Regions from separate parts of the Enterobacter sp. AC1 genome, predicted to be linked through region 1. Evidence: predicted binding sites of a transcription regulator. Region 1 holds the regulator's gene; each other region holds the start of a gene.
The links. Region 1 encodes LexA, which represses DNA repair genes until DNA is damaged. Its sites were predicted from a motif close to TNCTGTATGTACATACAGNA; they were not measured.
Positions count from the first base shown of each region.

Region 2: a site for LexA is predicted at 2,848-2,867, ahead of rmuC (DNA recombination protein RmuC). Genes of this name have one in related genera too.
Region 3: a site for LexA is predicted at 1,528-1,547, ahead of M2433_RS17135 (DinI-like family protein). Genes of this name have one in related genera too.
Region 4: a site for LexA is predicted at 1,892-1,911, ahead of uvrB (excinuclease ABC subunit UvrB). Genes of this name have one in related genera too.

Region 1 covers NZ_JBNDIZ010000010.1:63,027-72,005, forward strand. Annotated here, with positions in the region: gene M2433_RS21360 (quinone oxidoreductase) at 1-891, shown strand, start outside; gene pspG (envelope stress response protein PspG) at 1,076-1,318, opposite strand; gene dusA (tRNA dihydrouridine(20/20a) synthase DusA) at 1,455-2,450, opposite strand; gene traF (conjugal transfer protein TraF) at 2,533-3,843, opposite strand; gene M2433_RS21380 (cupin domain-containing protein) at 4,016-4,504, opposite strand; gene zur (zinc uptake transcriptional repressor Zur) at 4,620-5,132, shown strand; gene M2433_RS21390 (CsbD family protein) at 5,180-5,389, opposite strand; gene dinF (MATE family efflux transporter DinF) at 5,510-6,847, opposite strand; gene lexA (transcriptional repressor LexA) at 6,911-7,519, opposite strand; gene M2433_RS21405 (diacylglycerol kinase) at 7,628-7,996, opposite strand; gene plsB (glycerol-3-phosphate 1-O-acyltransferase PlsB) at 8,151-8,979, shown strand, end outside.
Region 2 covers NZ_JBNDIZ010000013.1:61,030-70,008, forward strand. Annotated here, with positions in the region: gene metE (5-methyltetrahydropteroyltriglutamate--homocysteine S-methyltransferase) at 1-866, shown strand, start outside; gene M2433_RS23150 (dienelactone hydrolase family protein) at 948-1,754, opposite strand; gene udp (uridine phosphorylase) at 2,010-2,771, shown strand; gene rmuC (DNA recombination protein RmuC) at 2,911-4,368, shown strand; gene ubiE (bifunctional demethylmenaquinone methyltransferase/2-methoxy-6-polyprenyl-1,4-benzoquinol methylase UbiE) at 4,435-5,190, shown strand; gene ubiJ (ubiquinone biosynthesis protein UbiJ) at 5,204-5,809, shown strand; gene ubiB (ubiquinone biosynthesis regulatory protein kinase UbiB) at 5,806-7,446, shown strand; gene tatA (Sec-independent protein translocase subunit TatA) at 7,521-7,775, shown strand; gene tatB (Sec-independent protein translocase protein TatB) at 7,779-8,321, shown strand; gene tatC (Sec-independent protein translocase subunit TatC) at 8,324-8,979, shown strand, end outside.
Region 3 covers NZ_JBNDIZ010000006.1:84,784-89,640, forward strand. Annotated here, with positions in the region: gene M2433_RS17120 (lysozyme) at 1-490, opposite strand, end outside; gene M2433_RS17125 (primosomal protein) at 474-695, opposite strand; gene M2433_RS17130 (tail protein X) at 686-889, opposite strand; gene M2433_RS17135 (DinI-like family protein) at 1,069-1,509, opposite strand; gene M2433_RS17140 (replication endonuclease) at 1,619-3,808, opposite strand; gene M2433_RS17145 (TraR/DksA family transcriptional regulator) at 3,810-4,031, opposite strand; gene M2433_RS17150 (DUF2732 family protein) at 4,031-4,258, opposite strand; gene M2433_RS17155 (DUF5347 domain-containing protein) at 4,327-4,665, opposite strand.
Region 4 covers NZ_JBNDIZ010000002.1:479,799-488,777, reverse strand. Annotated here, with positions in the region: gene uvrB (excinuclease ABC subunit UvrB) at 1-1,737, opposite strand, end outside; gene M2433_RS07215 (ABC transporter ATP-binding protein) at 2,490-3,212, shown strand; gene bioD (dethiobiotin synthase) at 3,175-3,876, opposite strand; gene bioC (malonyl-ACP O-methyltransferase BioC) at 3,869-4,624, opposite strand; gene bioF (8-amino-7-oxononanoate synthase) at 4,608-5,765, opposite strand; gene bioB (biotin synthase BioB) at 5,762-6,802, opposite strand; gene bioA (adenosylmethionine--8-amino-7-oxononanoate transaminase) at 6,889-8,178, shown strand; gene M2433_RS07185 (kinase inhibitor) at 8,227-8,703, shown strand; gene hutH (histidine ammonia-lyase) at 8,808-8,979, opposite strand, start outside.

The DNA of each region.
Region 1 (8,979 bases):
CAGGTTGAAAACAAAGCCATCGGCATTAACTACATCGACACCTATATTCGCGGCGGCCTCTACCCGCCTCCGTCAATGCCGAGCGGGCTGGGCACCGAGGCGGCCGGTATCGTCATCAAAGTGGGCAGCGCGGTTAAGCATATTAAAGAAGGCGATCGCGTGGTGTATGCGCAATCTGCGCTGGGCGCTTACAGCTCCGTCCACAACGTCCCGGCGGACAAGGCCGCCCTGCTGCCCAACGCCATCTCCTTTGAGCAGGCGGCGGCCTCGTTCCTGAAAGGTTTGACCGTTTACTACCTGCTGCGCAAAACCTATGAAATTAAACCCGACGAGCAGTTCCTGTTTCACGCCGCGGCGGGTGGCGTCGGGCTTATCGCCTGTCAGTGGGCAAAAGCGCTGGGCGCGAAGCTGATCGGCACCGTGGGCAATGCGCAAAAAGCGCAGCGCGCGCTGCAGGCGGGCGCCTGGCAGGTGATTAACTACCGTGAAGAGAGCATTGTCGAACGTCTGAAAGAGATCACTAACGGCAAAAAAGTCCGCGTCGTGTATGACTCGGTAGGGAAAGACACCTGGGAAGCGTCGCTGGACTGTCTGCAGCGTCGCGGGCTGATGGTAAGCTTCGGGAATGCGTCAGGCGCCGTAACCGGCGTCAATCTCGGGATCCTGAATCAGAAAGGCTCGCTGTACGTGACGCGCCCTTCCCTGCAGGGTTATATCACCAGCCGGGAAGAACTTGAGGAAGCCAGCAACGAGCTGTTCTCGCTGATCGCCAGCGGGGTCATAAAAGTGGATGTGGCAGACGCGCAGAAATACGCGCTAACCGATGCACAGCGCGCGCATGAGGTGCTGGAGAGCCGGGCAACGCAGGGGTCGAGCTTGTTGATTCCCTGATCCCCAAAAAGAAATTGGGCTTCCCTGAGGAAGCCCTTTCTTTTTTTAGTTCGGCTGTATGTAGGGTACAGCTCGATGAATTCTTTAACGACAGCCATAGTGACAGATTCGATAAGCAAATCCTATTCTGTTCTAAGCCCTGCCGCCGGAAAAGTTACAAGTATGTGACGAACCCCTCAATACCTTAGTAACGAAAGCGGTTATTGCGCTGATAACTGGACACTTTTGGCGCTTTTATCGCCCGAATCACCCACACCACCGCAATGGCCAGCAGTAACCACGGCAGCAGCTTGATCGTCAGGGCAAACAATCCGCCAATAAACATAACCACCGTCGCCACAACGATAGCCGCCAGAATGCCGAGCAGCGAAACGCCCGTCGCTAGCAGCATGACAAAAAAGCCAATCACAAAAAGTAGTTCCAGCATGGTGCTCTCCCACGAGTTCCCGAATAATGCAGTAAGCATTACAAGATTCATGCCAAAGCTAACGTGTTGTTCTTAAAGCAAAACGCCCCGCAAGAATTCGCAGGGCGTGGTGAATTTGACGACTTTTTAGCGTAACTTATCGTTTATCTGCGACCAGACGCAGCGCGTGCTCCAGCACCTCAATATCGGCCCCGGCCTTGTGTGCGTTTTCGCTGAGATAGCGACGCCACTGGCGCGCCCCGGGGATCCCCTGGAACAGGCCGAGCATATGGCGTGTGATATGGCCGAGATACGTACCGTTGCTTAACTCGCGCTCGATGTACGGGTACATCGCTCTCACCACCGTAACCGGATCGCTGTCTGCCCCTTCAACACCAAAGATTTCGCGATCGACCGTCGCCAGAATGCCCGGGTTTTGGTACGCCTCGCGCCCGACCATGACGCCATCCATATGCGCCAGATGCGCATTGGCCTCTTCCAGCGACTTGATGCCGCCGTTAATCGACATCGTCAGATGCGGGAAATCACGCTTAAGCTGGTACACGCGAGGGTAGTCCAGCGGCGGAATTTCCCGGTTCTCTTTCGGGCTCAGGCCAGAAAGCCAGGCTTTACGCGCGTGGATGATAAACATCTCGCATTCACCCTTGCCGGAAACCGTATTGATAAAATCGCACAGGAATTCGTAGCTGTCCTGGTCGTCAATGCCGATGCGGGTTTTGACCGTCACCGGAATGGAGACCACATCGCGCATCGCCTTGATACAGTCCGCCACCAGCTGCGCGTTCCCCATCAGGCAGGCACCAAACATGCCGTTTTGCACGCGGTCGGACGGACAGCCCACGTTAAGGTTGATCTCGTCGTAGCCGCGCGCTTCTGCCAGCTTCGCACACTGCGCCAGCGCGGCCGGATCGCTGCCACCCAGCTGCAGGGCAACCGGATGCTCTTCTTCGCTATAGGCCAGGTAGTCTCCCTTCCCGTGGATGATTGCGCCCGTGGTCACCATTTCGGTGTACAGCAGCGTGTGGCGGGAGAGCTGACGCAGGAAGTAGCGGCAGTGTCTGTCCGTCCAGTCGAGCATCGGCGCAATGGAAAAACGGTGTGCGGGAAAAGCAGTCTGTAATTCTGACGACATGGCGAAGTTTTAAGCATCTGGTGGAAAAGGGGCGCTACTATAGCACAAAGAAAAGCCGGAGGCGCAGCGCCTCCGGTGGACTTTAGAACGTCATGCTCAGCTGAGCCCCTGCGCCCCAGGTTTCGTCTTCACCGTACAGACCCATCAGGTCAACATGAACGGTGCTAAACGGCGCGAAACCGACACCGCCGGTAAAGACATTGCTGTCGTTACCCTTCACGTCCGCACGATAACCCGCACGCACGGCCAGCCAGCTCAGCGGCGTAACCTCGGCACCGACGCCAACGTACTGTGAGTTATCTTCGCTCTTGAAGCCTTTGGTTTCCGTCAGATCGCCATCGGCAGTCAGCGTGACCAGATCGTTGTGCCATGCGGCCCCGGCGGTCACCAGCGGACGGATCTGGTAGGTATCTTTATAGCTCACCACTTCCCCGGTACGCCCGTTGCGGATACGGATATCTTTGGTGTCGATATCACGGGACATCAGGTTTTGTCCGCTCACGCCAACCGTCCAGTTTTCGCCGAAATCAGCCGCAATACCGGCATCAACGTTAAAGCCCGTATCGTCTGTACGGTAGCGGCTGTCGTTCCACTTATTACTGTCGTAATCGTAGATTGAGGTGGTGTAGTTATAGACCCAGGTTTTTTGCAGTTTTGGCGTTACGCCCACGGAAACCGGGACACCGCCGAGATCGAACTGACGGGCAACGGCAACGCCGTAGTCGGACACAATTGCCGCCCGGCCAGAAGCCGTTGAGTTGAGGTTTTTGGTGATTTGATCCGTGCCGTTCAGGGCAGCATCCAGCGCGACACCGGCCGCTACCGCATCGCTTTTTTGAATACCGCGCAGATAATCAATGTCTTGTTGATCGATAGACGAGCTCACCCGACCATGGGCGTAGCCTTTCGCCATAAAGGCTACGGAAAGCACGTCGTTAGGGATACTCACGGCAATGCCAGCCCCTGCCGTCGCGCGTGCGGTTTTGCCCTTGAGATAGTCCAGCTCGTCGGCAAGATCTTTTGCCGCGCCCTGGAACTGGTTAATAGAACCCAGCGGATTGGTGATAATTTCAATCGGCGTAAGATTATCCACCACGTCTTTATAGTGGTTAATTTTGTCGTTGATATTATCAATCTCATCCTGAAGATTGTCTTTATCTGTGATCTGCGCGCCGACCGAAGGCAAGATAACCGTCACATCATCGTCCGGTTTTGCCTTGGCCAGCAGCGCGGGGTTGATTAACGCCCCACTGCCATAGCTGCCAGAGGCAACGCCAGTGCCACCCATTGCGTCGCTACGTGATTCTGTCCAGGTATTGGCTGCTCCCGCCTGATTTGCCATAAACAAAGAGACAGCGATACTCACCACTGAAAATTTAAAATTTTTTTTCACAGGATGCCCGTTATAGTCTGTTATGAAATAACCCCTGTCTGTTATCACCCAAACAGGAACGAACTATTGCTGTGAATAAGGAGTAAAAGACCCGCTATTTCTTTCCCTAAGTAAAACTCCCTTACGGCCTGTTATATTTTGTGACGGCCCTCAATATTTATAGAAGAGGAAATTATTTTTTCCCAGGTTTTCCATCGTGCGGTCCAAAAAACTGTGGAGGATGGTCGACCCAGCGATCTTCCCGCGTGGCGGCATACACGGGGTTGAGCGGGTAGTAGATGCGGTTATGCTTCTTATTGGCCTCGCCTACAACCAATAGCCGAACCTCTTCGTCCGTGTTGTTGATAAAGGTATGGCAGATACCGGTTCCGGCGGGGAACCCCACGCTGTCGCCCGGTTCAAGTTTCCATAAGTAGCCATTAATCCAGGCTTCAGGATAGCCTTCGAGCACGTAAATGAACTCTTCTTCGTCGCTTTCCGCATGGGGATAGGATGTTCTGCGTCCCGGCGGCAAACGCTCATGATGGATGCCAATGCGTCCGAGGCCAAGCTTGCGGGCCAGCGGCGCGCCGATAGAAAACAGCTCGTCGCTGTCTGGATAGGTCGAATCATCCGCGCCTTCAACGTCGCGCCAGTGCCGAATACAGTCAGGTCTTTTCATTGTTGATTTCCCGGTTTGCGATGGGTCAGGTATAGCACAGACTGGCGGATCTCGGTGTTTTTACCAGAACATGATAAAGTGAGGGTTTTCCGTCCTATAACATCCGGGGTGCTACATGGATAAGTCCACAAAAGAGCTGTTAGCGCAGGCCGAAAAGCTGTGCGCGCAACGCAATGTGCGCCTGACTCCGCAGCGCCTTGAAGTATTACGTCTGATGAGCCTGCAGCAGGGTGCCATCAGCGCCTACGATCTGCTCGACCTGCTCCGCGAAAGCGAGCCGCAGGCGAAACCGCCGACGGTCTACCGCGCGCTGGATTTCCTGCTGGAGCAAGGATTCGTGCATAAGGTGGAGTCCACAAACAGCTATGTGCTATGCCATCTGTTCGATCAGCCAACGCATACATCGGCGATGTTTATCTGTGACCGCTGTGGGGTGGTGAAAGAAGAAGGCGCGGAAGGCGTGGAAGACATTATGCATTCGCTGGCCGCTAAAATGGGCTTTGCCCTGCGTCATAACGTGATTGAAGCGCACGGGCTGTGTTCAGCGTGCGTGGAGGTGGAAGCCTGTCGTCACCAGGACGCGTGCCAGCACGACCACTCTATTCTCGTGAAGAAAAAGCCGCGTTAGCGACAAAAGAAAAGGCGGCTTAGAGCCGCCTCGTGGTTTTTTCAGCGTTACCAGCGGTAGTCGTTACGGGTTTCCCAGTCTTTGACTTCGTTTTCCGCCTGATCTTTCGCGTAGCCGTAACGTTCCTGAATTTTACCGACAAGCTGATCGCGCTTACCTTCAATGACGGTCATATCATCATCAGTCAGCTTACCCCACTGTTCTTTCGCTTTACCTTTGAACTGCTTCCAGTTGCCGCCGATTTCGTCTTTATTCATCATCGTGTCCTCTTAGTTAAGCGTCGGGTCGTAACGTCCGTTACGTTCTTTTCTGCTGGACGTGATAATTATTGTAGTTAAGGATTCGGCTGTTGTTTTCATATTCGGAATCTTTAACCGTCACGATATATCGTGACGCGAGGGAAACCAGGTATTGTTCCGCCAGTGGCGCCGCCAGATAAAAGCCAGCGATAGCCCCCGCAGCGAGAGGAAAACGGCAAGGGCCAGCCATAAACCGTGGTTACCAAGCCACGGTAGCGTCAGCAGCGTCACGCCAAACCCTGCCGCCGCGACAGCCATGCTGTTACGCATTTCGGCTCCGCGCGTAGCACCAATAAACATGCCGTCCAGGAGATAACACCAGACGCCGACCACCGGTAAAATCACCTGCCAGATAAGGTAATGGCTCGCCAGCTCGCGCAGTGAAGAAAGAGAGGTGAGTAACGACACGATCTGCTCGCCTAAACAGGCGTAAACCAGACCAAACGCCAGCGCGACCAGTCCCGACTGACGGCAGGCTGCTCGCCAGACATCCTGCAGCTGTCCGCTTTCGCGCGCGCCGTACGCCTGCCCCGAATGCGCTTCAACCGCATAGGCAAAACCGTCCAGCGCGTAGGCGGTAAAGGTCAGAAGCGTCATCAATACCGCGTTGACGGCGACGATTTCGGGTCCCAGCCGGGCTCCGAAAACCGTCAGCGCGCCGAAACAGAGCTGGAGAAGCAGCGAGCGGAGCATGATGTCACGGTTGAGCGCCAGCAGCTTCCGGATATTCCCGCGCCAGGCAGTTTTAAGCAGCGTAAGGGAGATCCCGCGCATCGCCAGAACGCGCCAGACCATCCACAAACCAATAATAAAGGTTCCGTATTCTGCAATCGCGGTTGCCAGTGCCGCACCCTGCACGTTCATATGCAGACCCATCACCAGCCAGACGTCCAGCACAATGTTGAGAAGGTTACCCACCACCAGCAAAATCACCGGTGCACGGGCGTACTGTACGCCCAGGAGCCACCCCAGCAGAACCAGGTTAGCCAGCGAGGCGGGCGCGCTGAGCCAGCGGATTTCAAGGAAACGTCGCGCCTGCTCCAGTACCGCTTCGCTGCCGCCAACGATATTGAGCGCAAGCTCAATCAGGGGAGCGCGCAGTAAAACGATTAGCGCCCCTGCGCCAAGCGCAAGTATCAGCGGCTGCACCAGCGCGCGAGCCAGACGCAGCGGATCTTTTGCGCCATAAGCCTGTGCGGTCAGTCCGGTGGTACTCATGCGCAAAAAGAGCAGCAGCATAAACAGGAAGCTGGTAGCCGTCGCGCCAATCGCCACGCCGCCAAGATAAACAGGCGAATCAAGATGACCAATAACGGCAGTATCGACCAGACCCAGCAAGGGCACGGTGATATTGGAGAAAATCATCGGCAGAGCAAGACGCCACAATGCCTTATCGGATGCCGTCAGCAGTGACATGAAAAATACCGGGAGCAGGAAATGAATCAGGCTACAGCGGAGCCGTAGCCTGCCAGGAGGAGATTAAAGCCATTCACCGTTGCGAATAACCCCAACCGCCAATCCTTCGATAGAGAAGTTATGTTCACGGAGATCCACCACAATCGGGGAGAACTCGTTGTTTTCAGGCAGAAGCTGGACGGTATTACCCTGCTTTTTAAGGCGCTTAACGGTCACTTCGTCATCAATGCGTGCGACCACGACCTGGCCGTTGCGCACATCCTGCGTTTTGTGAACCGCAAGCAGATCGCCGTCAAGAATACCGATGTCTTTCATCGACATACCGCTTACGCGCAGCAGGAAATCAGCGCTCGGTTTGAACATGGCTGGATCGACCTGATAGTGGCCTTCAATATGCTGCTGTGCCAGTAAAGGCTCACCAGCAGCAACGCGCCCCACCAGCGGAATGCCCGTCTCTTCTTCCACCAGCAGGCGGATACCACGTGACGCGCCCGAAACAATCTCAATCACGCCCTTACGTGCCAGGGCTTTCAGGTGTTCTTCGGCAGCATTCGGCGAACGGAAGCCCAGACGCTGCGCGATTTCCGCACGCGTGGGTGGCATACCCGTCTGGCCGATATGATCCCGGATGAGATCAAACACCTCTTGCTGCCTGGTCGTTAACGCTTTCATTCCGCCCCCTGGGTGTATATACAGTTATGCTGTGAGTATATACAGTCAAAGGCGATTTTGGAACCAAAAACTGCACAAAAAACCAGGGACTTAATTATTCCTCGAGGCTCATCGGAAATGTGACCAAAGCAGCGTGACCCAGGTGATAACGGCAGTAATAATTGACAGCAACACGGCAGCAGAGCCCATGTCTTTTGCCCGGCCAGAGAGTTCGTGGAAATCAGATCCGATACGGTCAACAACAGCTTCAATAGCGCTATTAAGAATTTCCACTATCATCACCAGAAGCACGGAGCCGATCAGAAGAACGCGTGTTATTGCATCAACATCAAGGAAACAGGCGATAATCACCGCGATGATAGCGGCGACGCCCTCCTGTCGAAAAGCGGCTTCATTGATCCACGCGGCGCGGAAACCTTTCCAGGAATAGCCGGCGGCTTTGATGATTCGAGTTAACCCAGTGGTATTATTGGCCATTAAAAGAACCTTTTATTGGAAATAGCGTCAGTAACTATAGCTGTAGCGCGTTTCGCTGCCGCTTGAAGTATGACGGGTAACAACAGAAATTTTGCGCGCTTTCTGTTATCCTTGCGCCGCAATTGCATTATTAACCAGAGGCTTTACATCGTTTATGTCCGGCTGGCCACGAATTTACTACAAATTACTTAATTTACCATTAAGCATCCTGGTAAAAAGCAAGTCTATCCCAGCGGAACCCGCGCTGGAATTGGGGCTCGATACGTCGCGTCCTATTATGTACGTTTTGCCTTATAACTCGAAGGCAGACTTACTGACGCTTCGCGCCCAGTGTCTGGCGCATGACCTACCTGACCCGCTTGAACCGCTGGAAGTTGACGGCACCCTGCTGCCGCGTTACGTGTTCATTCACGGTGGACCTCGCGTGTTTACCTATTACACGCCAAAAGAAGAGTCCATCAAGCTGTTCCATGACTATCTCGACCTGCACCGCAGCAATCCTGATCTGGATGTGCAGATGGTGCCGGTGTCGGTGATGTTTGGTCGCCGTCCGGGCCGTGAAAAAGGTGAAGAGAATCCACCGCTGCGCATGCTTAACGGCATCCAGAAGTTCTTCGCGGTCTCCTGGCTGGGACGCGACAGCTTTGTGCGCTTCTCGCCTTCCGTTTCGCTGCGCCGAATGGCGGACGAGCACGGCACCGACAAGATCATCGCGCAAAAACTGGCGCGCGTGGCGCGTATGCACTTCGCCCGTCAGCGCCTGGCTGCCGTAGGGCCACGCCTCCCGGCGCGTCAGGATTTGTTCAACAAGCTGCTGGCCTCTAAAGCGATTGCCCGCGCCGTTGAAGACGAAGCGCGCAGCAAAAAAATTTCGCATGAGAAAGCCCAGCAGAACGCCATTGCGCTGATGGAAGAGATTGCAGCGAACTTCTCTTACGAGATGATCCGCCTTTCCGATCGTATTCTCGGCTTTACCTGGAACC
Region 2 (8,979 bases), on a different contig from region 1:
AGCAGGCGATTATCGAGCAGGAACGTCTGGGTCTGGACGTGCTGGTGCACGGTGAGGCCGAGCGTAACGACATGGTGGAATACTTCGGTGAACATCTGGACGGTTTCGTCTTTACCCAGAACGGCTGGGTGCAGAGCTACGGCTCCCGCTGCGTGAAGCCACCGGTGGTTATCGGTGACGTCAGCCGCCCGGAAGCGATCACCGTGGAGTGGGCGAAATACGCGCAGTCCCTGACGGACAAGCCGGTGAAAGGCATGCTCACCGGTCCGGTAACGATTCTTTGCTGGTCCTTCCCGCGTGAAGACGTGACCCGTGAAACCATCGCGAAGCAAATTGCGCTGGCGCTGCGGGACGAAGTGGCGGATCTCGAAGCCGCAGGCATTGGCATTATTCAGATTGACGAACCGGCGCTGCGCGAAGGCTTGCCGCTGCGTCGCAGCGACTGGGATGCGTACTTACAGTGGGGCGTGGAAGCGTTCCGCATCAATGCCGCGGTCGCGAAGGACGACACTCAAATTCACACCCACATGTGTTACTGCGAATTTAACGACATCATGGATTCGATTGCCGCGCTGGATGCTGACGTGATCACCATCGAGACCTCGCGTTCAGACATGGAGCTGCTGGAGTCGTTCGAAGAGTTCGACTATCCGAATGAGATTGGGCCGGGCGTGTACGATATTCACTCCCCGAACGTGCCGAGCGTGGAGTGGATTGAAGCCCTGCTGAAAAAAGCGGCTCAGCGCATTCCGGCAGAGCGCCTTTGGGTAAACCCGGACTGCGGACTGAAAACCCGCGGCTGGCCGGAAACCCGCGCAGCGCTCGCCAACATGGTGAAGGCGGCGCAGAACCTGCGACAGGCGTAGTGATGCTGGATTGCCGGGTGGCGCTAACGCTAGCCGGCCTACCTTAAGGCCCGGTAAGGCGTAGCCGCCACCGGGCTTTTTTTACGCTTTCTTCCCGCCGTACTGGCTAAACCACGCCAGCATCCGCTGCCAGCCATCTTTGGCTGATTCAGCGTGATAGCTCGGACGATAATCGGCGTTAAACGCATGGCCTGCATCCGGGTACACCACAATCTCCGCCTTCGCATTGGCCGCGCGGAGCGCATGGCGCATGGTCTCTACCGAATCAAGCGAAATACCGGTGTCCTGACCGCCGTACAGCCCTAGCACCGGAGCATTTAACTCGGTGGCGATATCCACGGGATGTTTCGGTGAATTCAGCGTTTTTTCACCTACCAGTTTGCCGTACCAGGCGACAGCGGCTTTGAGCTGCGGGTTATGTGCGGCGTACAGCCAGCTAATGCGCCCGCCCCAGCAGAAACCGGTGACCAGCAGACGATGTGGATCGCCCCCGTTGCGCGCCGCCCAGCTGGCAACGTGGTCGAGATCGGCCAGCACCTGTGCGTCAGGAACCTTGCTGACCAGGTTGCTGAGCAGTGTAGGAATATCGCTGTAGTTGTTCGGATCGCCCTGACGGAAGTAGAGCTCTGGGGCAACGGCCAGATACCCTTCCAGCGCCAGCCGGCGGCAGAGGTCGCGAATGTGCTCGTGAACCCCAAAAATCTCCTGAATCACAATCACGATGGGCAGCGGGCCGTCTGCCGATTTTGGCCGCGCGTGCCAGGCAGGCATATTCTCCCCCTGCGAGGGAATGGAGGTCTCGCCCGCCGTAATTTCCGCTTCTGACGTCGAAACGATGGTGGAAGCGTGTGGGGCCGCAGCAGGTGCAAAACCGGTTTTTTCAGTCATGGCATTCTCCGTACCAATGAGTTAGCGCAAAGGTAAATATAGACACCAGGTTAACAACTCACAGTGCCTTAAACGGTCTATCTTTTGTGCAGCATCTGGCGATATAACTTGTTAATGTGATGTAAATCACTTTTTTATGGAAATTTAATGCAATCATTTTCATTCATGGTGAGATGTGTCACGAAATTATGCTTACCGCTTCTGTAAAGTACCGTTTTACTTCTTCTGACTAACCGACCCACAGAGGAGTCACCTATGTCTAAGTCTGATGTTTTTCATCTCGGCCTCACCAAAAACGATTTACAAGGGGCTACGCTCGCAATCGTCCCTGGCGATCCTGAGCGTGTGGAAAAGATCGCCGCGCTGATGGATAAGCCGGTCAAGCTGGCAGCCCATCGCGAATTCACCACCTGGCGTGCAGAGCTGGATGGTAAAGCCGTGATCGTCTGTTCTACCGGTATCGGTGGACCGTCTACTTCAATTGCTGTTGAAGAGCTGGCGCAGCTGGGCATTCGTACTTTCCTGCGTATCGGTACCACCGGCGCTATTCAGCCGCACATCAACGTGGGCGACGTGCTGGTCACGACTGCGTCCGTACGTCTGGACGGAGCAAGCCTGCACTTTGCACCGATGGAATTCCCGGCAGTAGCAGACTTTGAATGTACCACTGCGCTGGTTGAAGCCGCGAAATCCGTAGGCGCGACTACCCACGTGGGCGTAACGGCCTCTTCCGACACCTTCTACCCGGGCCAGGAGCGTTACGACACCTTCTCCGGCCGCGTAGTAAACCGCTTCAAAGGCTCAATGGAAGAGTGGCAGTCCATGGGCGTGATGAACTACGAAATGGAATCCGCAACGCTGCTGACCATGTGCGCAAGCCAGGGTCTGCGTGCCGGTATGGTGGCGGGCGTTATCGTCAACCGTACTCAGCAGGAGATCCCGAACGCCGAAACCATGAAGCAGACCGAAAGTCATGCGGTGAAAATCGTGGTTGAAGCCGCGCGTCGCCTGATCTAGTCCTCTCCTTTCGAAATCAAAGGCCGACACGTTCGGCCTTTTTTTTTGCGTAGCGCCTCGCAGGAAAACCCTTTCAAACTGGACGTTTATACAGCACAATCTTATTTTGTGCGGGTAATACGTTGATGCAGGGGGCATTGTGGATATCTCAATCCTGATATATGCGGTGATTGCGCTGGCGGGCGTGGCGATAGGCTGGCTCATTTCCAGCTATCAACATGCGCAGCAGAAGGCCGATCAATTGGCAGAGCGCGAAGAGATAGTCGCTGAATTAAGCGCGGCAAAGCAGCAGTTTGCCCTGAGCGAACACTGGCGCGATGAGTGTGAACTGCTCAACAACGAGCTGCGTAATCTGCGTGATATCAACACCTCGCTGGAGGCCGATCTCCGCGAAGTGACCACCCGCCTTGAATCCACGCAACTGCATGCGGAAGACAAAATCCGCCAGATGATCAACAGCGAGCAGCGTCTCAGCGAACAGTTTGAGAACCTCGCCAACCGTATTTTTGAGCACAGCAACCGCCGCGTTGACGAACAGAACCGCCAGAGTCTGAACAGCCTGCTGACGCCCCTGCGCGAACAGCTGGACGGTTTTCGCCGCCAGGTGCAGGACAGCTTTGGTCAGGAAGCCCGCGAGCGCCACACGCTGGCGCATGAGATTCGCAATCTTCAGCAGCTCAATGCGCAAATGGCGCAGGAAGCGGTCAACCTGACCCGGGCGCTTAAAGGGGATAACAAAACCCAAGGCAACTGGGGAGAAGTGGTGCTTACCCGCGTACTGGAAGCTTCTGGCCTGCGGGAAGGGTATGAATACGAAACGCAGGTGAGTATCGAAAACGATGCCCGCTCGCGTATGCAGCCGGATGTCATAGTGCGGCTGCCGCAGGGTAAAGATGTGGTGATTGATGCCAAAATGACGCTGGTGGCATATGAGCGCTACTTTAATGCGGAAGATGACTTCACGCGTGAGTCTGCCCTGCAGGAGCACATTGCCTCCGTGCGTAACCACATTCGCCTGCTCGGCAGAAAAGATTATCAGCAACTGCCTGGCCTGCGCTCGCTGGACTATGTTCTGATGTTTATCCCGGTTGAGCCCGCGTTTCTGCTGGCGCTCGACAGACAGCCTGAGCTGATCACCGAAGCGCTCAAAAACAACATTATGCTGGTCAGCCCCACCACGCTGCTGGTGGCCCTGCGCACCATTGCCAACCTGTGGCGCTATGAGCACCAGAGCCGCAACGCGCAGCAGATTGCCGATCGCGCCAGCAAGCTGTACGACAAAATGCGCCTCTTCGTGGACGACATGTCTTCGGTCGGGCAGAGCCTGGATCGTGCGCAGGATAACTACCGTCAGGCGATGAAAAAACTCGCCTCCGGCCGTGGCAATCTTCTGGTGCAGGCCGAAGCATTCCGCAGCCTTGGGGTAGAGGTTAAACGCGAGATTAATCCGGAATTGGTCGATCAGGCTATCGCCCAGGACGAAGAGTTTCGCCTACGTGAAGGTGCGGACGAACAAAAGACAAACAGTGAAGACAACACCTTAGCGGCAGATTTATCACCCGAAGAGCCTCCCGCGCGTTTCTTTCGCGGTGGTTGAAACGTAGGGCAATCGCGCCCAATCTGTTACACTTCACGAACATTTTACTGATAAGCAGGCTCTGAGATGGTTGACGATTCACAAGACACAACGCACTTTGGCTTTCAGACTGTCGCCAAAGCGCAGAAAGCTGACATGGTGGCCCACGTATTTCATTCCGTGGCGGCGAAGTACGATGTGATGAATGACCTGATGTCGTTCGGTATTCATCGCTTGTGGAAGCGCTTCACCATTGACTGTAGCGGCGTGCGTCGTGGACAAACTGTGCTGGATTTAGCCGGCGGTACGGGCGATTTAACCGCGAAATTCTCCCGTCTGGTGGGCGAAACCGGTCGCGTTGTTCTCGCAGATATTAATGACTCCATGCTGAAAATGGGACGCGAAAAGCTGCGTAACATCGGCGTGGTGGGAAATGTGGAATATGTGCAGGCAAACGCCGAAGCGCTGCCGTTCCCGGACAACACCTTCGACTGCATCACTATCTCCTTCGGCCTGCGTAACGTTACCGATAAAGAAAAAGCGCTGCGTTCCATGTATCGCGTGCTGAAGCCGGGTGGACGCCTGCTGGTGCTCGAGTTCTCTAAACCCATTATTGAGCCGCTGAGCAAAGCTTACGACGCCTATTCCTTCCACGTGCTGCCGCGCATCGGCGAGCTGGTGGCCAACGACGCGGAAAGCTATCGCTATCTGGCGGAGTCTATCCGTATGCACCCGGATCAGGACACCTTAAAAGCCATGATGCAGGACGCGGAATTTGAGAACGTTGAATATTTCAACCTGACGGCGGGTGTCGTCGCGCTGCATCGCGGTTACAAATTCTGAGTGGAGGTGTCCCGTGCCCTTTAAACCCTTAGTCTCCGCAGGCATCGAGAATGTACTGAACGCTTTTCTGTATCGCGCTCCGGCGCTGAAAGCTGCACGTCAGCGGCTGAGCGGGAAGGTATTACGTATTGTTTTAAAAGAGTTCTCGACGCCGCTTGTGCTGGTCTTCAGCGAACGCCAGCTCGACGTTCTGGGGGAGTGGGAAGGTGAAGCCGACTGCTCGGTCATCACTCACATGAGCGTGCTGCCAAAACTGCGCGATCGTCAGCAATTAACGGCGCTTATCCGCAGCGGTGAGCTGGAAGTGGAAGGCGATATTCAGGTCGTGCAGAACTTCGTTGCGCTCACCGATCTGGCTGAGTTCGATCCGGCAGAGCTGCTCGCGCCATTTATCGGCGACATTGCCGCCGAGGGCATCGGGAAAGTCCTTCATGGTGGCGCGTCTTTTGCGCGCAAAAGCTTTCAACGCCAGCAACGCTATGCGGCAGAAGTGCTGACGGAGGAGTGGCGAATGGCGCCCGGGTCACTGGAAGTTGCGTGGTTTGCGGAAGAGACCGCTGCTGTAGAACGTGCGGTTGATGCGTTAACCAAACGGCTGGAAAAACTGGAGGGCAAATGACGCCTGGTGAAATTCGGCGCCTCTATTTCATTATTCGCACCTTTTTGAGCTACGGGCTCGACGAGCTTATCCCCAAAATGCGTATCACGCTGCCGCTTCGTATCTGGCGGCGAATGCTGTTCTGGATGCCCAATCGTCATAAAGGTCAGCCGCTGGGCGAGCGTCTGCGCCTGGCGCTGCAGGAGCTGGGGCCGGTGTGGATTAAGTTCGGACAGATGCTCTCGACCCGTCGCGATCTCTTCCCGCCACTGATTGCTGATGAGCTCGCGATGCTGCAGGATCGGGTCGCACCGTTTGACGGCGCGCGCGCGAAAAAGCAAATTGAAGAGGCGATGGGTAATATTCCCGTCGAGACCTGGTTTGACGATTTCGACATTCAGCCACTGGCGTCGGCCTCTATCGCGCAGGTGCACACCGCGCGTCTGAAAGAAAACGGCAAAGAAGTCGTTATTAAAGTCATTCGTCCGGACATCCTCCCTATCATCAAAGCAGACATGAAGCTGATTTATCGTCTGGCGCGCTGGGTGCCGCGTCTGCTGCCGGACGGGCGCCGTCTGCGTCCGATGGAAGTGGTGCGGGAATATGAAAAAACGCTGATTGACGAGCTTAACCTCCTGCGCGAGTCGGCAAACGCCATTCAGCTGCGTCGCAACTTTGAAAACAGCCCGATGCTCTATGTACCTGAAGTCTATTCTGACTACTGCAGCCAGAACATGATGGTAATGGAGCGCATCTACGGTATTCCCGTCTCTGATGTGGTGGCCCTGGAAAAACAGGGAACGAACATGAAGCTGTTGGCCGAACGTGGCGTACAGGTGTTCTTTACTCAGGTATTCCGCGACAGCTTTTTCCATGCGGACATGCACCCGGGCAACATCTTCGTGAGCTACGAGCACCCTGAAGATCCGAAGTATATCGGTATCGACTGCGGGATTGTGGGGTCGCTGAATAAAGAAGATAAACGCTATCTGGCAGAGAATTTCATCGCTTTCTTCAATCGCGACTACCGTAAGGTGGCCGAGTTGCACGTTGATTCCGGCTGGGTTCCACCGGACACCAACGTCGAAGAGTTCGAGTTTGCTATCCGAACCGTTTGCGAACCGATTTTTGAAAAACCGCTGGCGGAAATCTCCTTCGGGCACGTGCTGTTAAACCTGTTCAACACCGCTCGTCGCTTTAATATGGAAGTTCAGCCGCAGCTAGTTTTACTTCAGAAAACATTACTTTACGTTGAGGGTGTAGGCCGACAGCTCTATCCTCAGTTAGACTTGTGGAAGACCGCGAAACCATTCCTGGAATCCTGGATTAAGGATCAGGTTGGCATTCCGGCGCTGGTACGCTCGCTGAAGGAGAAAGGCCCGTTCTGGATAGAGAAAATGCCTGAAATTCCTGAACTGGTTTATGACAGTTTGCGTCAGAGCAAGAACCTTCAGCACAGTATGGATAAAATCGCCCGCGAGCTTCAGTCCAGCCGCGTTCGTCAGGGTCAGTCACGCTATCTCTTTGGGATTGGCGCAACGCTGCTGCTGAGCGGTACGCTGCTGCTGATCAACCGTCCGGACTGGCAGATGATGCCCGCCTGGCTGATGGCTGGCGGGGCTGTTGTCTGGCTGGCCGGCTGGCGAAAAACGCGCTGAGTTCGTCGCCTTCGACGGGTCGCATACGTATAATGCGACCTGACTAATTAATCATCTATCCCTGAGGAACATGTATGGGTGGTATCAGTATTTGGCAATTGTTGATCATTGCCGTCATCGTCGTGCTGCTGTTTGGCACCAAAAAGCTCGGTTCTATTGGTTCCGATCTGGGCGCGTCTATCAAAGGCTTCAAGAAAGCGATGAGCGATGATGAGAGCAAGCAGGATAAAACCAGCCAGGACGCTGACTTTACTGCTAAATCCATCTCTGACAAGCAAGAAGAAGCGAAAAAGGAAGACGCTAAAAGCCACGATAAAGAGCAGGTATAAGCCGTGTTCGACATTGGTTTTAGTGAGCTGCTGCTGGTCTTTGTGATTGGCCTGATCGTGTTGGGGCCGCAGCGTCTGCCGGTGGCAGTGAAAACCGTTGCGGGCTGGGTGCGTGCGCTGAGATCGCTGGCATCGACCGTACAGAATGAACTGGCGCAGGAGCTTAAGCTGCAGGAATTTCAGGAAAGCCTGAAAAAGGTTGAGAAGGCGAGCATGGATAACCTGACGCCGGAGCTGAAAGCCTCAATGGATGAACTGCGTGAAGCGGCGGAATCCATGAAGCGTTCTTACAGCGTTAACGATCCTGAAAAAGCGAGCGATGAAGCGAACACCATCCATAACCCGGTGGTGAAGGGCAGCGAGGAGCAGCGTGAGGGCGTAACGCCAGCCAGCGCTGAACATCAGGCTGCCGCGCCGGAACAGACGCCGCAGGAAACTGAAGTGAAAAAACAGGCGCAGCCGGAAGACCCCGCGATAAAAGTGGCGGAGGCGAAGCCCGCCGCACCTGTTTCCGAATCATCCCCTTCGTCGAGTGATAAAGCGTAAACATGGCTGTAGATGATACTCAACCGCTTATTACGCACCTCATAGAGCTGCGTAAACGCCTGTTAAACTGCATTATTGCGGTTCTCATTATTTTTCTATGCCTGGTCTATTTCGCCAACGATATCTACCAGGTTGTCTCTGCTCCGCTGATTAAGCAGATGCCGCTGGGCGCAACAATGATTGCGACGGACGTGGCTTCTCCGTTCTTTACCCCCATCAAGCTTACCTTCTGGGTATCGCTGATTGCCTCAGCGCCGGTCATTCTGTATCAGGTATGGGCATTTGTGGCGCCGGCCTTGTACAAGCATGAACGCAAGCTGGTGATCCCGCTTCTGGTCTCCAGCTCACTGCTGTTCTATATCGGTATGGCGTTTGCCTATTTCGTTGTCTTCCCGCTGGCCTTCGGCTTCCTCACGCACACCGCGCCGGAAGGGGTTCAGGTGTCGACGGATATCGCCAGCTACCTCAGCTTTGTCATGGCGCTGTTTATGGCGTTCGGCGTGGCATTCGAAGTGCCGGTGGCTATCGTGCTGCTTTGCTGGGTAGGGGTAACCACGCCGGATGACCTGCGTAAGAAGCGTCCGTATATCCTGGTAGGCGCATTTGTGGTCGGTATGCTGCTGACGCCGCCAGATGTTTTCTCGCAGACGCTGCTGGC
Region 3 (4,857 bases), on a different contig from region 1:
ACCAGGCCTTCTCGCGAACGCGGCGGTTTTCCAGCCCGGTATTTTTGACGCCGTTGACGTACACCCAGCGGGTAAGCTCGCCGCATGCCTGCGGCCACTGTTTACGCTTAATAAACGACACCAGGGTCGAACGGCAGGCGGCGCCCGTGCCGACATTAAAGGTAAAACTCACCAGCGCGTCGTAGACCCGGGGCGGCATCTCCACCGGCGCGCACGCCGCCAGCCGCCGCTCAACGTTGAGCACGTCAGCGACCAGGTTTACCGCGGCCTCACGCTCGGTAATGTCCCGCGTCGGCACGACGTTTGCCGTGTGGCCAATGCCTGACGTCCAGACCCCGGCGCTGCACCGGTAAGGCGAGAGGCGACATCCTTCGAGATCGGCAATCAACGCCAGCCCCTCCGGGGACGTTTTCAGCAGCCGAAAGTCAGGCATCAGCACCGCCAGGGCCAGCACGCCGGCGACGCTGCAACGCTTAATTATTGAGTTCACGAATGCTCTTCTTGTCGAGGCCCAGAGACTGGAGATAGCGCCAGGTTTTTCGCTTAAACCAGTAATTCGTCAGCGCGGTAAAAATGGCGCAAAGGCTCCCTACGTACAGCGCGACTTTTTCAGGAGACATCGCCCCGAACCAGGCCAGCGCCACGGCCAGCCAGTAGGCGATAAACGTGGTGATCTTCTCCAGGCTCAGTCCCATAGGTTTACGGATTCTTTTGTGGGGGCGCTATCCACCTCCGGCATCTCTACCGGCGTGCCGTGAGGCAAGATAACGCCTAACTCCGCGAGGCCAGAATTGGCCTTCAGAACGGCTTCAACGACGCCAGCCGTGCGCCCATAAAAGCGAGCGCAAACGGCATCAAGCGTGTCCCCCTGCATTGCATAGATTTTCATCAGACGCTCCCAACATCCGGTTTTCCAGGTACCGTAGAGTTTCCCGGGCCGGCGGTCTTTTCGCTATCGCTGAGAGATGGGCAAACGCGGACACAACAGACCGTCCGCGAGCAGCGACGCGTGGTTCAACGGAAGCGCAAAATCTGAATGAGGGCGTGGGGTCGGGTAATGAGCCGGGGCTAGCGCCAGCTCTCGTCTTCCCAGACTTCCCGGAGAATAGCGTCCAGCGCCTCGCGATCGGCCTCTCTTTCAAGCCCCTGGAGCTCGACTCCCGTCACCGAGCCTAACTTCACGTTTACCCGGGATGACGGAAACAGGGACCGTATTCTGCGGGTCAGTTCGCACTGGAAGGCCTCGACGACGGCATGGCCAATCTGCCGATCTTTATCGAGGGTAATGTTCACCCGAACGTTACCCTCTTTTTTAATGCGTTCCGGAACAGGCGATGCCGAGAAAACAACGGTAAACGCGTTGTTCTTGATTAAATTTCCCCGCGCAATCTCAGCAATCAAATTCAGGGCAATTTCACGATCTCTTTCCTGACACGTTCCTTCTGTCGTGAGTCGCGCAATCATCTCGACGCGTTCAATCATGACCTGCTCGTTCAACTCTCTGTCCACACAACCTCCACCACGAGATACTGTATAAACATACAGTATCACGTATTCATAAAAAGAGTGAAGCGAAAAATCAGAACCCTTCACGGTATGTACATGATATCGATGGAGATTAGCGTACCCGCCGGGTGAGCAGTTCCGTTAAATGCCCAATACGTTCAAGGATTTTTCGCGCCTTTTCCTGATAAGAACGCGCCGCCGGAAAGAGCGATCCATCAGCTGCGCCTCTGCACCATCTGTCGTTAAAGCGGCTGACGCCGCCCGCCATAAGATGCAGGGCCTCTCCCCGGCTGATGGCGATTCCGGTGGCGAGCCGGATCTCGTCAATCACCCTCTCCGGAACCCCGTTCTGCGGATCCCGCTCGTAGACAAAGGGCGCCGCTGCGCCGGGCCGGATGCGTTTGATGCGCTCGGTTAACGCCCGTCTCGCACGCCGGTTAAGGGGTTGAGAGAGATCGCTCACCGTACAGTTATTGACAGAACTCCGAGGAGGCACAGGTGCATCCTTAGGATCCACGGCCCGCTTCGGCACAATTTTCCACTCGGTGAGTCGGGTTAAAATTGGGCTGCCCGCGCCGACGGCTGAATCGTACACGCCGCGGATACGGACGGTTTCCTCGCCGTACTGGTTGAACCCGGCGCGCGGGGCATACAGCGTGCGCACCTGTAAATCATCGCGACGCACAAACGGCCCGCCCTGCGCGGTGACGTAACCCGCCCAGTCCCCGGCATCGGCAGCGTCATGGACGGCGGCAAACTCGACGCTCAGCCCTCGCGCGGCCTCGGTATCCGCCAGACGGCGCAGCTCGCGGTAGACCGTTACCGGCGCCCCGCCGATAAACTGAAACTGGCGAATGTGCCAGCGCCCCGCCCAGGCCGACACGGCGGACGCCGTCTCCTTCAGCAGCCCGCCGCTTTCGCTATCGGCCTCGCCATCCAGCGCATAGCCGTCGATATTCTTCGAGATGTATTTGGCGATATAGCCGGTAGCGCTGCCTTTCTGCGGATCGATGGCGTCTGCGTGAAAGCGCGCCTGTCTGGCGCTTTCGCTCTGAAGCTCGGCGGCATCCTCCCCCCGCGCGTAGTCCCCTATAATCCGGCGAACGCATTCGACCTCTTCCGGCCGCATAAACATCAGCATGTGCCAGTGGGGCGTACCGTCGTGATGGGGTTCCGCAACGCGGATACCAAAAATACGGCGCCCCTCCCGGTGCAGCTTTGCGCGGATGCGCGCCCACAGCCGGGTAAAGTAGCTTTGCGTCTCCGCCGGGCTGGCACCGTTCCACTTCGCGTTGGGGTAGCCCGATTTCACGGTCGCGTGATACCGCGCGGGGGCGGTTAAGGTATAGAACTCGCCCACATAGCCCAGCGCCTGGCAGATATTTTCAAACCCGCGAATGCGGGTCATCAGTTCACAGCGACGTATGGCCGGGTTGGCCACCGAGGTATCGTATTTTTCAATCAGGCTGATGCGGTTGCCCTCTTCATCTTCCAGCTCCATGCCCTTGAGAAATTCGCGGGTGCGGCGCTTCTGCTCGCGCCACTCGGTCACACAGCGCTTGCTCGCATACGCCGTTCTCTTTTTGCTGACGTTGCCGAGGGCAATCTGCAAATGCTCGCGCCAGGCAGCCGCGATCCGGCGCAGGCGCCCGCGCCACCACGCCTCGGAAAACAGGCGGATCACCGCCGCGGCAACATCATCTTTGTTAAAAAACGTCTTCGACACCCGCTCCCAGTGCGGAGGCGACACGTTGAACTGACGGGCGATCAGCCCGGCGCGCTGATACCAGACGAACAGCGTCTGGTATTCACCCATGTCAGCATCGTTAATATTCGCCAGCTCGCCGCGAATAAAGCTGGCGATATCGGCGGCCAGCAGGTCGATATCCGCGCGGGACATATCCGGAAGTCGGTTATAGCGGGCAACCAGCTCGACCATGCGCGAGGCAAGGTATTGCAGAAGCCGGGTGTCGAAATGGCCGTCAAACACGGCCCGGGAGACCGCGCTGTGCAGGCCCGCGCAGGCATAGCGTTCAGAGACCTGCCGCAGGCGGGGCAGCATCCTGTTGCAGAAGCGGATCAAAAAGGCATTGGCCTGCGGGCTGCCCCGACGCTGTTCTAGGGCGTCGACCGTGCGCCAGACGTCAACGCGCACGCAGTCAGGCTGCTGTGAGAGGGCAATTCTTGCCTGCTGCAGCGCCGCGAAAAGGCGATCGCGGCGCTGCAGTTGGGCATGAGTAAGGTAGGGGCTGGCAATGGCCGACCGCGGAGCGTTCCACGGATAAGCAAATGACGTAGCCAACTCATCCTCCCCGGACGTGTTTATTTTTCATCTCCGCGATCTCCTGGCAGGTGACGCACAGGGCCACGCCGGGCACCGCCATGCGGCGCGCCTCAGGTATCGGGGCCTCGCAGTCCTCGCAGAGGAAACGCGAAGGCGATGCGGGCCGTCTGCGGGCGTGATTTATGTGCCGCTCTCTGTCTTCCTGCTCGCGCGCCTGCGCAAGATCGATAAAATCAGCCATCAGTGCAGCTCCTGTGATTCGCGCTCGTAGCGGGCCGCCTCGAGGCACAGCAGTTCGGCAACGTCTTCCCCGCTCATGCCGGTTTTGAAGATATGGCTCGCCAGCGCCTCCAGGCGCAGGGAGACCGCGCGGGCTCGTGCGCATCGTTCCTCTGTTTTTGCCTCCCTCAGCAGGCGTTTCAGTTCTTCACTTCCAATCGGATAAGGGCGGTTTTCACTGTTTCGCATCACGCGTTCTCCTTAATTTCAGGCAATAGAATGCCCGGCGGGTTTACGCCATTCGTTTTTTGGTTGGGTTACACCGGCATGGTCAGCCGTTCAGGAAATAGACTCACAACAGCACGAAAATGGTTCATGGCGGTAATCAGCGCCCTTTTCTCCTCGGTCGTCAGTTCGCTGATATCGCACTCGTGACGGGCGACGGGCAATCTCGCCAGGAAAAAGATGGCGGCCAGCGCCCTGCTGTTCTCCTCAAAACAGGGATCGCGCTTATCGCGCAGCTCGGCCATAAACCGCGCCAGCTCTTTTCCGCTATCGCTCCCGTATCGGGCGCGCAGTTCAGCGACGTGGTTAAGCCCGCTAAGACGAGCCCCCACGCTAAGTGGAACCCTTGCACGGGCAGCTTCTATCGCCATATCTCCCCTCGCGTAAATCCACGCACGCTAATGCGCTGATAACGGGCACAGCACGGCTTTTTCCGCCGTTTGAGGATTGCGATTTCAGAAGCCATGCTGCATGATTCCCATTTTGATACTGTCTGCAATCATTAGCCTCTGTTTGCCAACGTCTGCCGCTGATTGCCCGAATTTGTAATGATATTAATACCC
Region 4 (8,979 bases), on a different contig from region 1:
GTTGTAGCGCTGCTGTTTCTCGCGACGGCGCTCCGTTTCGCCAATCGCTTTCGCCATCGACGGGGTGATTTTGTCACCGTACAGAATCGCTTTGCCGTTGACGTTACGCGCGGCGCGGCCAATGGTCTGGATCAGAGAGCGCTCAGAACGCAGGAAGCCCTCTTTATCGGCATCCAGGATCGCCACCAGCGAGACTTCCGGCATATCCAGACCTTCTCGCAGCAGGTTGATCCCCACCAGCACGTCAAACTCGCCCAGACGCAGGTCGCGAATAATCTCCATTCGCTCCACGGTATCGATATCCGAGTGCAGATAACGCACCTTCTCGCCGTGCTCTTCGAGGTACTCGGTCAGGTCTTCCGCCATGCGCTTGGTGAGCGTGGTCACCAGCACACGCTCGTTGATGGCGGAACGGGCACGGATCTCGGAAAGCAGATCGTCCACCTGCGTCGCCACGGGACGCACCTCGATAATCGGGTCCAGCAGCCCGGTCGGACGCACCACCTGGTCAACCACGTCCTCGCCGGATTTTTCCAGCTCGTAGTTGCCCGGGGTCGCCGACACGTAGATGGTCTGCGGGGCCAGCGCCTCGAATTCTTCAAACTTCATCGGACGGTTATCCAGCGCCGACGGCAGGCGGAAACCGTACTCCACCAGCGTTTCTTTACGCGCGCGGTCACCGCGATACATCCCGCCAATCTGCGGGATAGTGACGTGGGATTCGTCGATCACCAGCAAACCGTCTGCAGGAAGATAGTCAAACAGCGTCGGCGGTGGCTCGCCCGGCCCGCGGCCGGAGAGGAAACGGGAATAGTTTTCGATGCCGGAGCAGTAGCCCAGCTCGTTCATCATCTCCAGATCGAACTGGGTACGCTGGCTCAGGCGCTGCTCTTCCAGCAGCTTGTTGTTCGCCAGCAGCACCTTACGGCGGTCTGCCAGCTCCACTTTAATCTCTTCCATCGCCTGCACGATACGCTCGCGCGGCGTCACGTAGTGCGTTTTCGGGTAGATGGTGAAACGCTGAATCACCGACTCAATGTGCCCTGTCAGCGGGTCGAACAGCGAGAGGCGCTCGACCTCTTCGTCAAACAGCTCAACGCGCAGCGCCATATCGTCCGATTCCGCCGGGAAGATGTCGATCACCTCACCGCGCACGCGGAACGTCCCGCGCTGGAAGGCCTGGTCGTTACGGGTGTACTGCAGCTCCGCGAGACGGCGCAAAATCGCCCGCTGATCGATGATCATCCCCTGCGTCAGGTGCAGCATCATCTTCAGATACAGATCCGGGTCACCCAGACCGTAGATAGCGGAAACCGATGCCACGACGACCACATCGCGACGCTCAAGCAGCGCCTTCGTGGCTGAAAGACGCATCTGCTCAATGTGCTCGTTTACCGAAGCATCTTTTTCAATGAAGGTGTCGGAGCTCGGGACATAGGCTTCGGGCTGGTAGTAATCGTAATAGGAGACGAAATATTCCACCGCGTTGTCCGGGAAGAACTCTTTCATCTCGCCGTAAAGCTGTGCGGCCAGGGTTTTATTGGGCGCCAGCACCATCGTGGGGCGCTGGAGGTCAGCGATCACGTTAGCAATGGTAAACGTTTTGCCGGAACCGGTTACCCCCAGCAGCGTCTGGTGTGCCAGCCCATCTTCCAGCCCCTCTTCCAGACGGCGGATGGCCTCGGGCTGATCCCCCGAAGGACGGAAAGCAGAATTCAATTTGAACGGTTTACTCATGGGCGACAACCTGATGACGTTATAAGCGGCAGGTGAGTAATTTTACTCGTTGTGGCCAGGAATGCCAGTAAAAAACACTGGATGAAAAACCAGTAGCATGTCACGATATTTAGAGTAGCGCCTGAATGATTAGCGCGATAGCGGCCAAAATTTCGACTGTGACAACATAAAACACCAGTCAGGACAGGTTATCCCCAGAACTTTTTCTTTTTTAACATTTGTCAAGCCAGGTAATGATAGTTTTATGGCTACGGGTGACACTTTCATGACGGGAATTGCTTTTATCTAACCAGTTAAATAATAAACGATATTTTCTAAAGCCGCGTTTCGCGCCAATTTGGGCGAAAGCCGCGTCTCCTCTCGCTTATCGCGTGTTTTCTAACTCTAATGCACATGGTTATCCACAGGAATAGTGGATAACTGCTTCCAGCCCATACAGACTGGCGCTCGGCAAATTCCCGGATTTTCCCACGAACCGGCAGGAAAAAATTTTTATAGCTATTTTTTGATGATTAACAGTTGAGTCATTCATAACCAATCGACGAGATCTTGCTCACATTTTCATCATTTCTGGCCCTGCACCACAACTCACCACCGCCGGCACCGTCGATGTGCAATCCCTCTGGTTTTATACCGCTCTCCTGTAACTTATTCCTAAAAAAGTCGCTTTTTTAGTCACTTTGCGCTTTGTGGCAGGGGTTTTGCACAATCCAGAACGTGCCTCACCTACACACATTTTTAAGGAGAGAAAGATGTTGAGTCTGCGTGCAGTGAACCAGTTTTACGGAAGCCAACATACGCTATGGAACGTGGATTTAGATTTTCCGCAAGGGATGTGTACAGGCGTTGTTGGCCTGCCGGGAATGGGGAAAACCACCCTCATGAATTGCATCGCCGGGAAAGTGCCCGTCGAAAGCGGTACCATCATCTGGCATGAGGCAGGCGCGCCGCCGCGTGATTTGCTAAGCCAGGTGCCAGAACAGCGGACGGGGCCGGGGATTGGCTATGTCCCGCAGGACAGGCGGATCTTCTCCCAGCTGACGATTGAGGAGAATTTGCATATCGCCATGCGGGCGATGGGCAAGCCCGACGCGGAAGCAAAAAGTGAGGTTTACGACCTGTTCCCGGAGCTCTACGCGCTGCGTCAGTCCCGGGGCAATACCCTTTCGCCAGACGACCAGTACCAGCTGGCCCTGGCCAATGCGCTGGTAAACCGTCCGCGGATGCTGATTCTGGACGAGCCCCTGCACGGCGCAGGTCACGGTTTCGCCCATAAGCTGGGGCAGCTGCTGGTGCGCTTAAACCGAGAGCTCGGGATGACGGTGCTGCTGGCTGAACAGCAACTGTCGTTTATTCGCCGGTTCGCGGATCGTTTTTGCATGCTTTATCGCGGGCGTAACGTGGCCCATGGCCACGTTAACGAACTGGACGATGAGCTTATTGCCCACTGGATGTCGCTGGAAGCAAGGCGCTGAGGTCAAGATAGCGCCCGGTTTCGGCACGTTCGGCATCCTCCGCAAGCCACGGGATCTCCCCGAGGAATGGGGCAGGAAGAACCCGCTTGAGCGTTGCCAGGTACTCCTGATGCCGCTTGCCGGGGGCAACCACGTCGTTAGCTATCCAGCCCGCCAGGCGCAGCCCTGCCTGCGAAACGGCCTGCGCGGTCAACATGGCATGGTTGATACAGCCGAGCTTCACCCCTACGACCAGAATGACCGGGAGCTGCTCGCGCTGCACCCAGTCGGCAAACGTCTGCTCCTGCGAGAGCGGCGTAAACCAGCCGCCTGCGCCCTCCACCAGAACCCAGTCCGCCTGGCTTTCCAGCGCGCGTAATCCGGCAGAGAGCACGGCGAAATTAATGGGACGACCTTCGTCGGCGCTGATGATGTGCGGCGACGTGGGTTCGGCAAAGGTATACGGATTCACCGCTGAATAGGCGAGCTCAAGCGTGCTGTTCCGCTGGAGCGCCAGCGCGTCGGTGTTGCGTAACCCTTCCGCCGTCATCTCGCTGCCGGAAGCTACCGGCTTATACCCGGCGGTATTTTTCCCAAGCTTTCGCGCCGCCTGCAGCAGCGCCGCGCTGGCAACCGTTTTACCCACTTCCGTATCCGTTCCGGTGACAAAATAGCGTTCAGTCACGTTCGATAACCCCATGAAAAAGTTGATAAGAGAGCGGGAAATGTCCCCGTTCCTGCGGCCAGGCCAGCTCCAGACGCTGCAATTGACCCCGGGTGAGCGGTTTTTTCTCGCGCCCGGTATGCAGATGCGTGGCGCCTATGCCCTTCAGCGAGCGCATGGCGCTGAGCGCGTCGCTGAAATTGAGGGTGATGGTCTGAACCGCGCTGCGATAGCGCCGACCTGCCAGCGCCTGAGTGACCCGCTCGTGTGATAAAAACCGGTTGGCGTGCGGCTGGCGATCTACCGCCCTCCAGGCCTGATTCAGCTCCGGTAACGAGCTTTCCAGCAGCGTGGTAAACGCCACGCTCCCGCCCGGGCGCGCCACGCGATAAAGCTCGCTTAAGGCCTGCGGCAGGCTGCTGCACCATTGCACGGCGAGATGGCTCCAGACCAAATCGAATTGCGCGTCCGCCAGCGGAATCGCTTCGATATCCGCGACCAGATAGCGGTGTGCAGCCTGCTGCTGACGTGCCTCCGCAAGCATGTCGGATGACAGGTCGAGAGCCGTAACATGGCTTCCCGCTTCGCGCCAGTAGCGGCTATTCCCGCCGGGACCGCACCCGGCGTCCAGTACCTGGCTAAAACGCGTTTCACCGAGCAACGCCAGCAGCCCCTCTGCGCTCTGACGCTGAAGCTCATCGTGCCGGGAATAGCTGCGCGCGGCACGGCCAAATGCCGCCGCAATGGCCTGCTTATTGACTGGCGACATGCAGCGCCTCCAGAAGGGCATCAATATCCTCTGCTTCGTGCGCCGCCGTGAGCGTCAGGCGCAGGCGGGCAGTACCCGGCGGCACGGTGGGCGGACGAATGGCCGTCACCCACATTCCCCGCTCGCGCAGCGCGTGCGCCAGCGCGAGCGCCAGGCTGTTTTCACCGACGATCGCCGGCTGGATCGCACTCTGCGAATCGGTGCTCCGGAAGGGAAGCTGCGCCAGGCCCTGGCGAAAACGCTGAATATGGTCAGCCAGACGCGCCCGGCGTTCATCGCCTTCTGCGCTGCGGATCACCGCCAGGGACGCTGACAGCGCCACGGCCTGCGCGGGCGGCATGCTGGTGCTGTAGATCAAATGCCGGGCAAACTGCAGCAGATAATCGGCGACGGGCTCGCTGCACAGCACGGCGGCGCCGCTCACGCCAAAGCCTTTGCCGAAGGTGACAATCAGCAGCTCCGGCTTCACGTTTTGCAGATGCGCGCTGCCGCGCCCTTCGTCGCCCATCACGCCAGTGCCGTGGGCATCATCAACCAGCAGCCAGGCGTTTTGCCGCTTTGCGGCGTCGTGCAGCGCGGCAAGCGGCGCGCTGTCGCCATCCATGCTGAACACCCCTTCCGTGACCGCCAGCTGCTGCCCGTTACAGGGCTTATCCAGCAGCGCAGCGAGTTGCCCCGCATCGTTATGGGCGAAGCGGCGCAGCTGAGCCGGGCTTAAATTTGCCGCCTCCAGCAGGGAGGCGTGGCTTAAGCGGTCGGCGACAATGCGGTCGTCCTTGCCCATCAGGGCTGCAATCACCGCCTGATTGGCCGCAAAACCCGAGATAAACAGCAGCGCGCGCGGGTAGCCCAGCCAGTCGGCAAGCGCCTCCTCCAGCGCCCGGTGCGCCGTGCTGTATCCGCTGACGTGCCCGGAACCGCCGCTGCCCACGCCGTATCGCTCCGCGCCCTGCTGCCAGGCGCGGATAATGGCCGGATGCTGGCTCAGCCCGAGATAATCGTTGCTGGAGAAGTTACAAAAACGCCGGTTCTCACGGGTAAGAAAACGGCCTGCGCCGTTTTCGACTACCCTGCGTACGCGAAACGCCTCTGCCGCCCGCCGCTCGTCGAGCGCGGAATGGATACGTGCCTCCCAGGTCATACGGCTGCCGCGTTGTAGAACTGGTCGGTGTCGGCGTTGAAAATTTGCTGTTCCAGCTGCTGCTGTTGCTCGTTATCGCCGGTCATAACCCCGGTCTGATGCGGGTTCAGCCCCAGCTTGCGGAACAGCTGAACGTCTTTGTCCTCTTCCGGGTTCGGCGTGGTCAGCAGCTTGCAGCCGTAGAAGATGGAGTTGGCCCCGGCCATAAAGCACATCGCCTGGGTCTGCTCGCTCATCTGTTCACGGCCCGCAGAGAGGCGAACATAAGAGGTCGGCATCATGATGCGCGCCACCGCGATGGTGCGGATAAAATCAAACGCATCCACGTCGTCATTATCCGCCAGCGGCGTGCCTTTGACCTTCACCAGCATGTTGATCGGCACGCTTTCCGGCGGGGTCGGCAGGTTCGCCAGCTGCAGCAGCAGACCTGCGCGGTCTTTCACCGTTTCACCTAAGCCCACGATGCCGCCCGAGCACACCTTGATCCCCGCGTCTCGGACTTTATCAAGCGTATCCAGGCGCTCCTGATAGGTACGGGTGGTGATGATGTTGCCGTAAAACTCCGGCGAAGTGTCGAGGTTGTGGTTGTAGTAGTCCAGCCCGGCCGCCGAGAGGCGCTGCGCCTGCTCGTCGTTCAGCGTGCCCAGCGTCATACAGGCTTCGAGGCCCATCTCCTTGACGCCCTTCACCATCTGCTCCAGATACGGCATGTCGCGATCGTGCGGGTTCTTCCACGCCGCCCCCATGCAGAAGCGGGTCGAGCCGGCGTTTTTCGCCTTGCGCGCGGAGTCGAGCACCTGTTCAACCTCCATCAGCCGTTCGGATTCCAGGCCAGTTTTGTAGCGCGCGCTCTGCGGGCAATATTTGCAGTCTTCCGGGCAGGCGCCGGTCTTGATCGACAGCAGCGTGCTGACCTGAACGTGGCGAGGATCGAAGTGCTGACGGTGCACCTGTTGGGCTTCGAACATCAGCTCAAGGAAAGGTTTATTGAATAATTCAGTAACTTGCGACATCGTCCAGCGTGCGTGGTGAGCCATTGGGCTTCTCCAAAGGGTTTTGTTAATTTTCGGTTCGGTTTATACTCGTAAACCTAAAACTTTTCAAAATGGTTTACAAGTCGATTATGACCCAGGACGATCTCGCCTTCGACAAGCAGCATATCTGGCACCCTTACACCTCCACCACCCGCCCCCTGCCCGTCTATCCGGTGGCTTCGGCCCACGGCTGCGAACTGCACCTCGCCAGCGGCGAGCGGCTCGTTGACGGCATGTCCTCCTGGTGGGCGGCCATTCACGGGTACAACCACCCGCGCCTGAATGCGGCGATGAAGGCGCAGATTGACCAGATGTCGCACGTGATGTTTGGCGGAATCACCCATCAGCCCGCGGTGGATTTGTGCCGTCGGCTGGTGGCGATGACGCCTGACTCGCTGGAGTGCGTGTTCCTGGCCGATTCCGGCTCCGTGGCGGTGGAAGTGGCGATGAAAATGGCGCTGCAGTACTGGCATGCGTTGGGCGAAACGCGCCAGCGGTTCCTCACCTTCCGCAACGGCTATCACGGGGATACCTTTGGGGCGATGTCGGTCTGCGATCCGGACAACTCCATGCACAGCCTGTGGAAAGGGTATCTGCCGGAAAACCTGTTTGCCCCTGCCCCGCAGAGCCGCTTCGACGGCGAGTGGAACGAGATGGACATGGTCGGCTTCGCGCGGCTGATGGCGGCGCATCGTCATGACATCGCCGCCGTCATTCTTGAACCGATCGTGCAGGGCGCAGGCGGAATGCGGATGTACCACCCGGAATGGCTGAAGCGTATTCGCAAGATGTGCGACCGCGAGGGCATTCTGCTGATTGCCGATGAGATCGCCACCGGCTTTGGCCGCACCGGCAAGCTGTTTGCCTGTGAACATGCGGGTATCGCCCCTGACATTCTGTGCCTGGGTAAAGCGCTCACCGGCGGCACCATGACGCTCTCCGCCACGCTGACGACCCGACACGTTGCCGATACCATCAGCGACGGCGAAGCGGGCTGCTTCATGCATGGCCCAACGTTTATGGGCAACCCGCTGGCCTGCGCGGTCGCGAGCGAAAGCCTTGCGATCCTGGAGAGCGGCGAGTGGCAAACGCAGGTTGCGGCGATTGAATCGCAGCTGAAAGAGGATCTGAGCGCCGCCTCGGGGGCGAGTTTCGTGGCGGACGTGCGTGTGCTGGGCGCCATCGGGGTGATTGAAACCACCCAACCGGTGAATATGGCCGCGCTGCAGCGCTTCTTCGTGGACCAGGGCGTGTGGGTACGGCCCTTCGGCAAGCTTATCTACCTGATGCCGCCGTATATCATTACGCCCGCTCAGCTGCGCAAGCTCACCGCCGCCGTCGTCGAAGCCGTTAACAACCCCGCGCATTTCACGATTTAACCCTATGCGTTACACTTCCTGTACGAGTGATTAGCGAGGGTAAACCGTATGAAAATCATCAGTAAAGATCTGCGCGACGGCGAAATACTGCCGGAACGCCACGTATTCAACGGCATGGGATATCAGGGAGACAATATCTCCCCGCACCTGGCGTGGGACGAGGTTCCGGCCGGCACCAAAAGCTTTGTCGTCACCTGTTATGACCCGGATGCGCCTACCGGCTCCGGCTGGTGGCACTGGATCGTGGCGAACCTGCCTGCCGATACGCGCGTCCTGCCGCAGGGTTCCGGCTCTGACCTGGTTGCCCTGCCTGAAGGCGCCATTCAGACGCGCACCGATTTTGGTAAAGCGGGCTACGGCGGCGCGGCGCCGCCAAAAGGCGAAACCCACCGCTATATCTTCACGGTGCACGCGCTGGATGTGGAGAAGATTGAGGTGGACGAAGGCGCGAGCGGCGCAATGGTAGGGTTTAACGTGCATTTCCATACGCTCGGGAGCGCGTCGATTACGGCAATGTATTCGTAACAGTGCGGGCTGATGGCCCCTCACCCCAGCCCTCTCCCCAAAGGGGAGAGGGTGTTCAATTCCCCTCGCCCCTTTGAGGAGAGGGTTAGGGTGAGGGGGAAAAATCACAGCACCGAAGGTAACAACCCCACCAGCCGTCCCTCTTCCAGAAGCTGCATCGCCTTATCAATATCCGGCGCAAAGAAGCGGTCATCATCGTAATGCGAAACGTGCTCGCGCAACGTCTGACGCGCCTGCTCGAGCAGCGGGCTGGATTTCAGTCCTTCACGCAGGTCG